DNA from 4 places in the Pseudoalteromonas sp. APC 3893 genome. Region 1 is predicted to be linked to each of the others. Evidence: predicted binding sites of a transcription regulator. Region 1 holds the regulator's gene; each other region holds the start of a gene.
What was found. The regulator sigma-54, encoded in region 1, starts transcription at its own class of promoters, with help from an activator protein. The targets are predictions, from matches to a motif close to GTTGGCACGNNNNTNGNNT.
Positions count from the first base shown of each region.

Region 2: the regulator sigma-54 is predicted to act here: its motif matches at 1,181-1,199, upstream of QMA12_RS12600 (BON domain-containing protein).
Region 3: the regulator sigma-54 is predicted to act here: its motif matches at 1,156-1,174, upstream of QMA12_RS02825 (EF-hand domain-containing protein).
Region 4: the regulator sigma-54 is predicted to act here: its motif matches at 1,095-1,113, upstream of QMA12_RS10155 (YggN family protein).

Region 1 covers NZ_JASDCD010000011.1:135,284-137,492, reverse strand. Annotated here, with positions in the region: gene lptB (LPS export ABC transporter ATP-binding protein) at 1-493, shown strand, start outside; gene QMA12_RS13670 (RNA polymerase factor sigma-54) at 562-2,058, shown strand; gene hpf (ribosome hibernation promoting factor) at 2,089-2,209, shown strand, end outside.
Region 2 covers NZ_JASDCD010000010.1:57,084-59,292, forward strand. Annotated here, with positions in the region: gene QMA12_RS12595 (FAD-dependent monooxygenase) at 1-736, shown strand, start outside; gene QMA12_RS12600 (BON domain-containing protein) at 811-1,140, opposite strand; gene srmB (ATP-dependent RNA helicase SrmB) at 1,463-2,209, opposite strand, start outside.
Region 3 covers NZ_JASDCD010000001.1:616,930-619,138, reverse strand. Annotated here, with positions in the region: gene scpB (SMC-Scp complex subunit ScpB) at 1-440, opposite strand, end outside; gene QMA12_RS02825 (EF-hand domain-containing protein) at 589-1,110, opposite strand; gene QMA12_RS02820 (exonuclease III) at 1,316-1,747, opposite strand; gene xthA (exodeoxyribonuclease III) at 1,985-2,209, shown strand, end outside.
Region 4 covers NZ_JASDCD010000006.1:145,821-148,029, forward strand. Annotated here, with positions in the region: gene QMA12_RS10150 (PLP-dependent aminotransferase family protein) at 1-186, shown strand, start outside; gene QMA12_RS10155 (YggN family protein) at 249-1,046, opposite strand; gene QMA12_RS10160 (PA3496 family putative envelope integrity protein) at 1,439-1,627, shown strand; gene QMA12_RS10165 (glutathione peroxidase) at 1,679-2,167, opposite strand.

The sequences.
Region 1 (2,209 bases):
GGGTATTGGCTACTTACCACAAGAGTCGTCTATTTTCCGTAAGCTGACCGTTTACCAAAACCTCATGGCGATTTTAGAAACCCGTAAAGAACTAAACAAAACAGCCCGTGAAGAAGCTTTGGATAGCCTACTTGATGAATTTAGCATTCAACACATTCGTGATAGTCAAGGCATGGCATTGTCAGGTGGTGAACGCCGCCGTGTTGAAATTGCGCGTGCTTTAGCCGCAAATCCTAAATTTATTCTGTTAGATGAGCCTTTTGCTGGTGTTGATCCCATTTCAGTGTTAGATATAAAGAAGATTATCGAGCACCTTAAAAACCGTGGCATCGGTGTACTAATAACCGACCATAATGTAAGAGAAACCCTTGATGTTTGTGAAAAAGCCTACATAGTTTCTCATGGGGAGTTAATTGCGTCAGGAACTCCTGAGCATGTACTTGCCAACCAAACAGTTCGCGATGTATATCTGGGTGAGCAATTTAGGCTATAAAGCAACGCTCAGCTAACTATCTGCTAAACTAAATTATGACAACACAATAAAAGGATTGTTAGAGATAAATGAGGCAATCACTCCAGCTGCGCATGGGCCAGCAACTTACAATGACTCCACAACTGCAACAAGCAATTCGCTTATTGCAGTTAAGTACATTGGATCTCCAGCAAGAAATTCAAGAAGCACTCGACAGTAACCCACTGCTTGAAGTCGAAGAGCAAGAGTTTGGTGACGAAACGGCTGGCAAAAATGAACAAAAACAAGATACCGAAGACGTCACAGTAAGTGCTTCTGCCGATGAGACACCAAGCGAATACGAACAAGAAAGCAGTGAAGCACTTAATAAAGACACAGTAAGTGACGATATGGCTATGGATGTGACCTGGGATGAGTACATGAGCGCCGCTCCTGCCAGCTCATCAGGCCCGATGCCTGAAGATGAATCTATTTATCAAGGGGCTTCAACCGAAACCTTGCATGAATATATTATGTGGCAGTTACAGCTAACCCCATTTAGTCCGACCGACGAGGCGATTGCGATTGCCATTGTCGAAGCTATCGACGATTCAGGTATTTTAACCTTAAGCTGTGAAGACATTGCTGAAAGCCTAAATAAAGATAATAACGAAGAAGAAATTGAGCTTGATGAAGTTCAGGCGGTTCTAAAACGTATTCAGTTGTTTGACCCAATTGGTATTGGCGCACGTAGCTTGCAAGAATGTTTATGTATTCAACTAAATCAATTTGACCCCGCAACTCCTTGGATTAGCGAAACAAAAATGATTTTAACTGAACATATCGATTTATTAGCCAGCCGCGACTACCGAACTTTGATGAAAAAGACTAAGCTTAAGGAAGATGAGCTTAAAGAAGTGATGACACTCATCCACAGTCTAAACCCAAAGCCTGCGGATAGCATCGTACGTGAAGAATCTGAATACGTTATTCCAGATGTCTCAGTAAAGAAAATTAAAGGCCGTTGGATTGTTGAGTTAAATCCCGATAGCATGCCTAAAATTAGAGTAAACAGCCAATATGCGGCTATGTCTCGCTCGGTTAAATCGAGTAGCGACAGCCAGTTTATTCGTTCACACTTGCAAGAAGCAAAATGGTTTATAAAAAGTTTAGAAAGCCGTAATGACACATTACTCAAAGTAACCAACTGCATCGTTAAACAGCAGCAGGGATTTTTTGAACATGGTCCCGAAGCAATGCGCCCTATGGTATTAAACGATGTTGCTGAAATGGTCGAGATGCATGAATCAACCATCTCACGGGTTACCACGCAAAAGTACATGCACACCCCAAGAGGAATTTTTGAGTTAAAATATTTTTTCTCAAGTCATGTAAGCACTGAAAACGGTGGGGAATGTTCGTCTACAGCGATCCGTGCATTAATAAAAAAATTAATTAGCGCAGAAAACTCAGCGAAACCATTGAGTGATAGCAAAATTGCAGATATATTGGCAGAGCAAGGTATCAAAGTAGCTAGACGTACAATCGCAAAATATCGCGAGTCACTGGCTATTCCACCGTCAAATCAAAGAAAGAGCTTGATTTAAGGCGTAAAAAAACAAAGAAGGAAAATGCTTATGCAACTGAATTTAACTGGTCGTCACGTAGAAATTACCGATTCACTTAGAGACTATGTACACAATAAGTTTGCAAAGCTTGAAAGGCACTTTGATCATATAAACAACGTGCACGTCATTT
Region 2 (2,209 bases), on a different contig from region 1:
ATTTGTTACTCTTGAATCAGGTGAACCAATTATTGCTAAGCTTTTGGTGGCAGCGGACGGTGCTAACTCTTCAATTCGAAAACAGTTTAACTTACCTATCACGTTTAAAGATTATGATCATAATGCGATTGTTGCGACGGTAAAAACCGCCGAGCCACATAATAATACTGCACGCCAGGTATTCTTACCTACTGGGCCATTAGCATTTTTACCTCTGACAGATAAACACACGCATTCAATTGTTTGGTCAACGAGCCCTGAGCATTGTCAGTCCCTATTAGCGATGGATGATGCTGATTTTAATAAAGCGGTTATGGCTGCACTGGATGGTCAATGTGGTTTATGCGAGATACAAAGTCAGCGTGCTGCATTTCCACTTAAAATGCGTTACGCCCAGCAATGGGTTGCAGGTAAAGTGGTGCTCATCGGCGATGCTGCACATACAATTCACCCCCTCGCAGGGCTTGGGATGAATTTAGGCCTGAAAGATGCCAGTTATTTGATTGAATTACTCAGTGAGCAAAATACAGAGTTTGCCAGTGATCGCACCTTGCGTGATTACGAACGCACCCGCAAGCTCGATGCGCAAAAGCATATTGCTATGATGCAAGGTTTAAAAGAGTTATTTGCAGGTACTCACCCAGTTAAAAAGTTGATACGCGGTGTTGGTTTGAGCATGGTTGATAACCTAGGGCCGATAAAACATCTTTTTGCCAAACAAGCGATTGGTAAATAAAAGCAGCGGCGTGTATAAAAAAAAGAGCGCCAATGGCGCTCAACAAGGGGAGTGTAATTCTTTAAAATCGGTATTTATTCTTCTAGCTCAACGAGCATTTTATTTTCTATGATCTCTATACCTTGAGTGTTCTCGATAAATTTTTGCGCAAGGGCACGTTCAAAACCGTTGCTCGCGATGCCATTTAATTCAATTTTGTTACCTATCACGGTTAAGTTTAGCTGTGAGAGGTTTAAGTTTGGGTTGTTAAGTAACTTGTTAACTGTAAGCTGTTGTAAAGTGGGTTGAGTTGAAGCGCTACTGACCATAATACTGCTTGGCGCTGCACTCACTTGCGTTGCACAGGCAAGTAAAAAAACACAACTAAGCGATATAAGTGATACGGTTAATTTGAAGCGGTTCATGATTTCCCTCAAGCTTGCTTAATTAAAGATATATTCTTAATTACAAATACCATTCCAATAATTAACACATTGAAAATTAAAAGGAATAAGTTATGCTTTTGTTGTTTTACTCGTTAGTTAGGTATTTTTTACATCTAAATAAGTAAAAAATTCTTTATTAATGAGAACTTTTTATAGTGCTGCTTACTAAGAAAGTGTGAAAAGTAATCAGATCTAACTTTGAGCTAGGTTTTTTCGAGATGATTAGGGTGGAGTTCGGGGCACGCTGGGAGTGATAAAAAGCCGAGGCTCATTGAGGCTCGGCTTATCGTTTTATAAAAAGCTACTTCTTTTTCTTCACTTTTGCCTTCGCCTTTTTACGGGCTTTAATTTTAGCTGGATCTTTTAGTTTCTTGACTGGCATTTTAGCTTCTTTATGCTGTGGCTCAATGCCTTTTATTACGCGGCGTTTAAGTTTTTGCTCAGTGTAACGCTCAACCTTAGCTAAAACGGCCACATCGTGCGCTTCCACTAATGAAATCGCGATGCCTTTTTTACCTGCGCGACCAGTACGACCAATACGATGTACATATACGTCGGCGGTACGTGGCATATCAAAGTTAATGACATGGCTAATGTCAGCTACATCAATACCGCGTGCGGCAACATCTGTTGCAACCAAAATTTTGGTACGGCCACTGTGGAAGTTTTCCATTGCTTTCATGCGTTTGTCTTGTGGCATTTCGCCACGTAACCAGGCTGCTTTTACCCCGTTGTTGGTGAGTTCACCAATGAGGGTTTCAAGGCGCTCTCGAGTTTTAACAAACACAATTGCTTTGCTGACATCTGGGCCATTTAAGGTATTAACTAATAGCTCAAGCTTATGATGGTAGTCATCGGCTAAATGTACCCATTGATGGATCTTAGCTTTTTCTTTACGTGACGACTCTGCTTCAAGCAGTGCCGGATCATTTAAAATACGCTCTGCGAATTGCTCTACGCTGTCGCCTTCAAGTGTTGCTGAAAATAGAAAGCACTGACGACGGTTTTTAGCTTCATCACAAATGCGCAGCATTTCTTTACGAAAGCC
Region 3 (2,209 bases), on a different contig from region 1:
GGCACCTCTTTATGCCCGACCACTTGTACCCACTCTCTTTCAAGTAGGGATTTCATAATTCCAGAACCCACAGCCACGCCACGGACTTGCTCGATTTCACCACGAGTTATAGGCTGACGATATGCAATTAGTGACAGTGTTTCTAATAACGCACGAGAATATTTAGGCGCTCGCTCTTGAAATAAATTACTCAGCCATGGAGCTAAACTTGCACAGGCTTGAAACCGATACCCACTGCCGACTTCAACTAATCGAATACCCCGCGTTTGATAATGAATTTGAATATGATCAATAGCATCATTAACTCGCGACATCGATACACTTAATTCACTTAAAACGGTTTCTTTAAGGTGCCGCTTACTTAACGGCTTACCTGCAACAAAAATTGCCGCTTCAATGATTTCAATCAGTTGCTCATCACTAATTCGTTTTGTTGCCATTTAAATAACCATTTAAGAATAGACGCGCTAAAGGTTGGATATTATGAGCGTTATATTATGACAGAACATTAGCTAGGTTGGAAAATTTATTATCTAAAAAAGCAAAAATGCCAGCATAAAGCTGGCATTAATATCACTAAAAATAAAATTAGCTATTTTTTATCATTTCAAGAGCTTCATCTTCAGCAACGCCACTACCATGAGTTTTGATATAAGTGACAAATTCGTTTTTGCTGATACGCTTATCTTTATTGCGATCCATGTAACCAAAGTGATTTGAAATATCGTCATCGTTTGCTTCGACGACTGAGATATAACCATTACGATCGTTATCTAATGACTTAAAATCACTTTCAATCGGATCAAACTTTGCAATTTCTGCCTTAAATGCTGACTCAGTTACTTCGCTGTCTGTTGCAACTTTACCTGTATTTAGGTGAGTGTAATTTGCAAATTCTTTGCGGCTAATCTGCTCGTCCATATTGGTATCGATGTTTGAAAAATGCTCCCAAATATCGTCATCATCAGCTTCGACTTTAGAAATATAGCCATCATCATCGTTGTCTAAGCTACCAAAATCACTATCGATTTTTGCAAGAGAAGAATTCGCTGAACATGCGCTTAGAGTTAGAGCGGCCAAAATAGTTGATGCAAGTGTTAACTTTTTCATAAGACGTTTCCTTGTAATAAATAAAAATCAAATTCAAATGAAATAATACAAGGACTGCGCCAACTCTATAAATACTTTATTATCAATCAGTTAACTAAAAACAATTTCACTAATAGAATAAGGCTGTAAAATCATTGCACAACTTTTGTAAAAATTGCAGACATAAAAAAAGCGCTAATCAGCGCTTCTTTACAATAATTAACCGTTATATTGCTGCATTTTGATAACGCTTAACAAAATCAGTTACTGGCTCACCATTACAGCGTAATGAGTTTAAGTTGCCAATTTTTTCACGCACAGGTGTAAGACCTTGCTTTACAGCAGTAACACAAAGTTGAGTTTCAGTTTGATCATTGGTGGCGAATACTTCTACAACTTTTACATTACGCTTTTTGTCACTCTCTTTTTTAGCAATATCACGAATGTCTTGACCGTTACATAAAATACTTTGTGAGTGACGAGAGATAAAAATACCATGTTGGTGAGCTACTTTACGTGCGGCAGAAAAACCTTCGTTTGCACTAATTGAGCAAAGTTGAGATTCAATTTTTTTATCAGCACTGAAGTACTGAGCTGCTTGAGCAACGTGAGAGAGTGAAGCTATTGCAACGAATAAAGTTAAAAGCTGTTTTTTCATGACTTACCTGTATGAATATAGAGTGAACGGGTGAATTTCGCGCATTATATATACAAAAAAATCAGATCAACTGAATAATCAATTTAATTTTTTAATTAATTCAAGTTTAACAATGCTTAATCTTTAATCATCATTTGTTCAACATTAGTCCAACTATATTTCCAAATAATCGCATGTACCATCGACATTTTAATGATAGAATTTGTCGCAAATAAATATGCACTTTAGGCCAATAATATGAAAGTTATTTCATTTAACATCAATGGGCTTCGCGCCCGACTTCACCAACTTCAAGCAATTATTGATAAACATCAACCTGATGTTATAGGTTTGCAAGAAATCAAAGTACATGATGAAGCTTTCCCTTTAGATGATGTACAAAAAATGGGTTACCACGTTTACTTTCATGGCCAAAAAGCTCATTACGGTGTAGCTATGCTCTGTAAGAGTGAGCCTAAGTCA
Region 4 (2,209 bases), on a different contig from region 1:
TATGACAGCGTCAAATTGTTTCATTTGGCATTAGATGAAGGGATCAGTATTACCCCAGGCTATATTTTTTCAGCGACTAATAAATACCGTAACTGTATTCGTTTAAGTTATGGCCTACCGTGGAGTGATCGCTTGGAGCAAGCAATTAGTAAATTAGGTGAGCTGTTACATTTGGCTAAAAAGTAAAAAAGCAGCAGGGGCTGTTAAGACCAATGCTGCTAAAGGGATATAAAATTTTATATATTGATTTAATTATTTTGCTTATAGCTAAATAGTTGGTAACTTTTAAGTTCTGGAACCAGTTGTACGAGTTGCTGCTCTTGTTCTGCAATGGTTGAAAAGTTACCACATAATGCATCGGCACGCTTTTCAAGTTGATTAGCTTGTAACTCTACTTTTTGTTCTATTTGCGCACCCATGTTTTCCATGCGTTGCTCAAGCGCTTGCATATCGCCGCCAGAACCCATTAATTCAGAGCCTAGTGCCATTAATATACTGCCCATTGATTGCATCATAGCCGACTCTACAGCGCTTTCGATTTGCTCATCAAAGTGGCTTTCAAAGTTTTCACCAAACTCATTGAAGCTTTGCTGACCCATTACAAAGGCGCCTTGCTGATAGAATGTATTCTCTACTTCAACTTCAATGTCGGCCATTAATTCATTTATACTATCAAAGCCTTGAATGTTAAACGCGCTAGCGACTTCTTCAATGGCGACACCCGCTATTTTTACGCCCTCAAGCGCAATATTTGCAACTTCAGGAAGTTGGCTACGTAAGCTGTCTGAGTAATCACTGATTGCTTGGCGTTGCTCGCTATCAAGCGCTAGTGTTTGGCCATCAATTAGCAGCTCACCATTATCACTAAAAACCATACTGTGATTATCAGCGGTAAAAATTTCTAACTCACTTGGTTTGATACGCACATCATTTTGAAATTCGACTTCACATGAATCACCACTAAATGAGATATTTGTATCGTGATCGTCATGAGCAATTGCACCTGTAGCAATAAATAAAGAGCCGACTAATAGTAATTTTTTCATTTTTGTAATCCTGCTAAGTGTTGAATTTAACTTTTGTTGATAAAGAGATATCAAGTTTGATGCCAATAATATAAATCGATTAAAAACAATGCTTTAATTGTTTTTAATGCAATTTGATATAATTTAAAAATTTAGAGAAACACTATAAATTAGTCATTTTGACTAAAATATTTAAATGCATAAAAGATGTTTATCGTTTCGATAAAAAACTCTCACTTTCCAGAATTCAAATTAAGCGCTATTTATTCACATTACTGACATACCTTCTTTATAAGATAGAAGGGTGGCTGTATTTGATGCTTTTTCATACAAGGAAATGGCACTAAACTTTTTAACTTTATCAATGCTTATATCAAATTAGCATTGGTCTCAAACACTTTATGGAGTGGGTTGTGGGTAAGACATTTAGTTATGATGCGCTAGATGATGATTTTGTTGAAGACGAGTATGAAATGGTTGGGCGCAATCAACACGACAAGAAGAAGCAAAAGGTGAAAAAAAAGTTGGAAGACTACCTAGAGCAAAAGCGTTTGCGTAAAAACTTAGGTGATGATGACTTTGATGAGTATTTAAATCACTAAGGGGATTTAAATAGGCTGTTAGTTAATACAAACAGCCTTTTACTATCTGAGCTAGCTTTTGTTCTGTAAAGCTTTCGCTATGGTGCTTTCTATTTGCTGTGGTTTAGTAAACGGGGCAAAACGTTTTATTGCGTTACCTTCTTTACCTATTAAAAACTTGGTAAAGTTCCACTTTATTTTACGGGTTAAAAAACCAGGTAATACAGACTTTAAATGCCTGAACACAGGGTGTGCGTGTTTGCCGTTGACATCTACCTTGCTCATTATTTGAAAATCGACACCATAATTAATTAAACAACCTTGTTTAATTTGCGTTGCATCACCGGGTTCTTGCTTACCAAATTGATTGCAAGGAAAGCCAATGATCACTAAGCCTTGCTGATGATATTTTTCATGTAATGCTTGTAAGCCAGCATATTGCGGGGTAAAGCCACATTGGCTAGCAGTGTTAACCACAAGCACAACTTTTCCTTCAAAGTTATTAAATTCAATAGATTGCCCTTGCAGGCTGGTGGCGCTAAGCTGATAAAAGTCATTCATGTTGAAGATTTTTTTATTTTTGTTTGTTAAAGTTTATCCTGT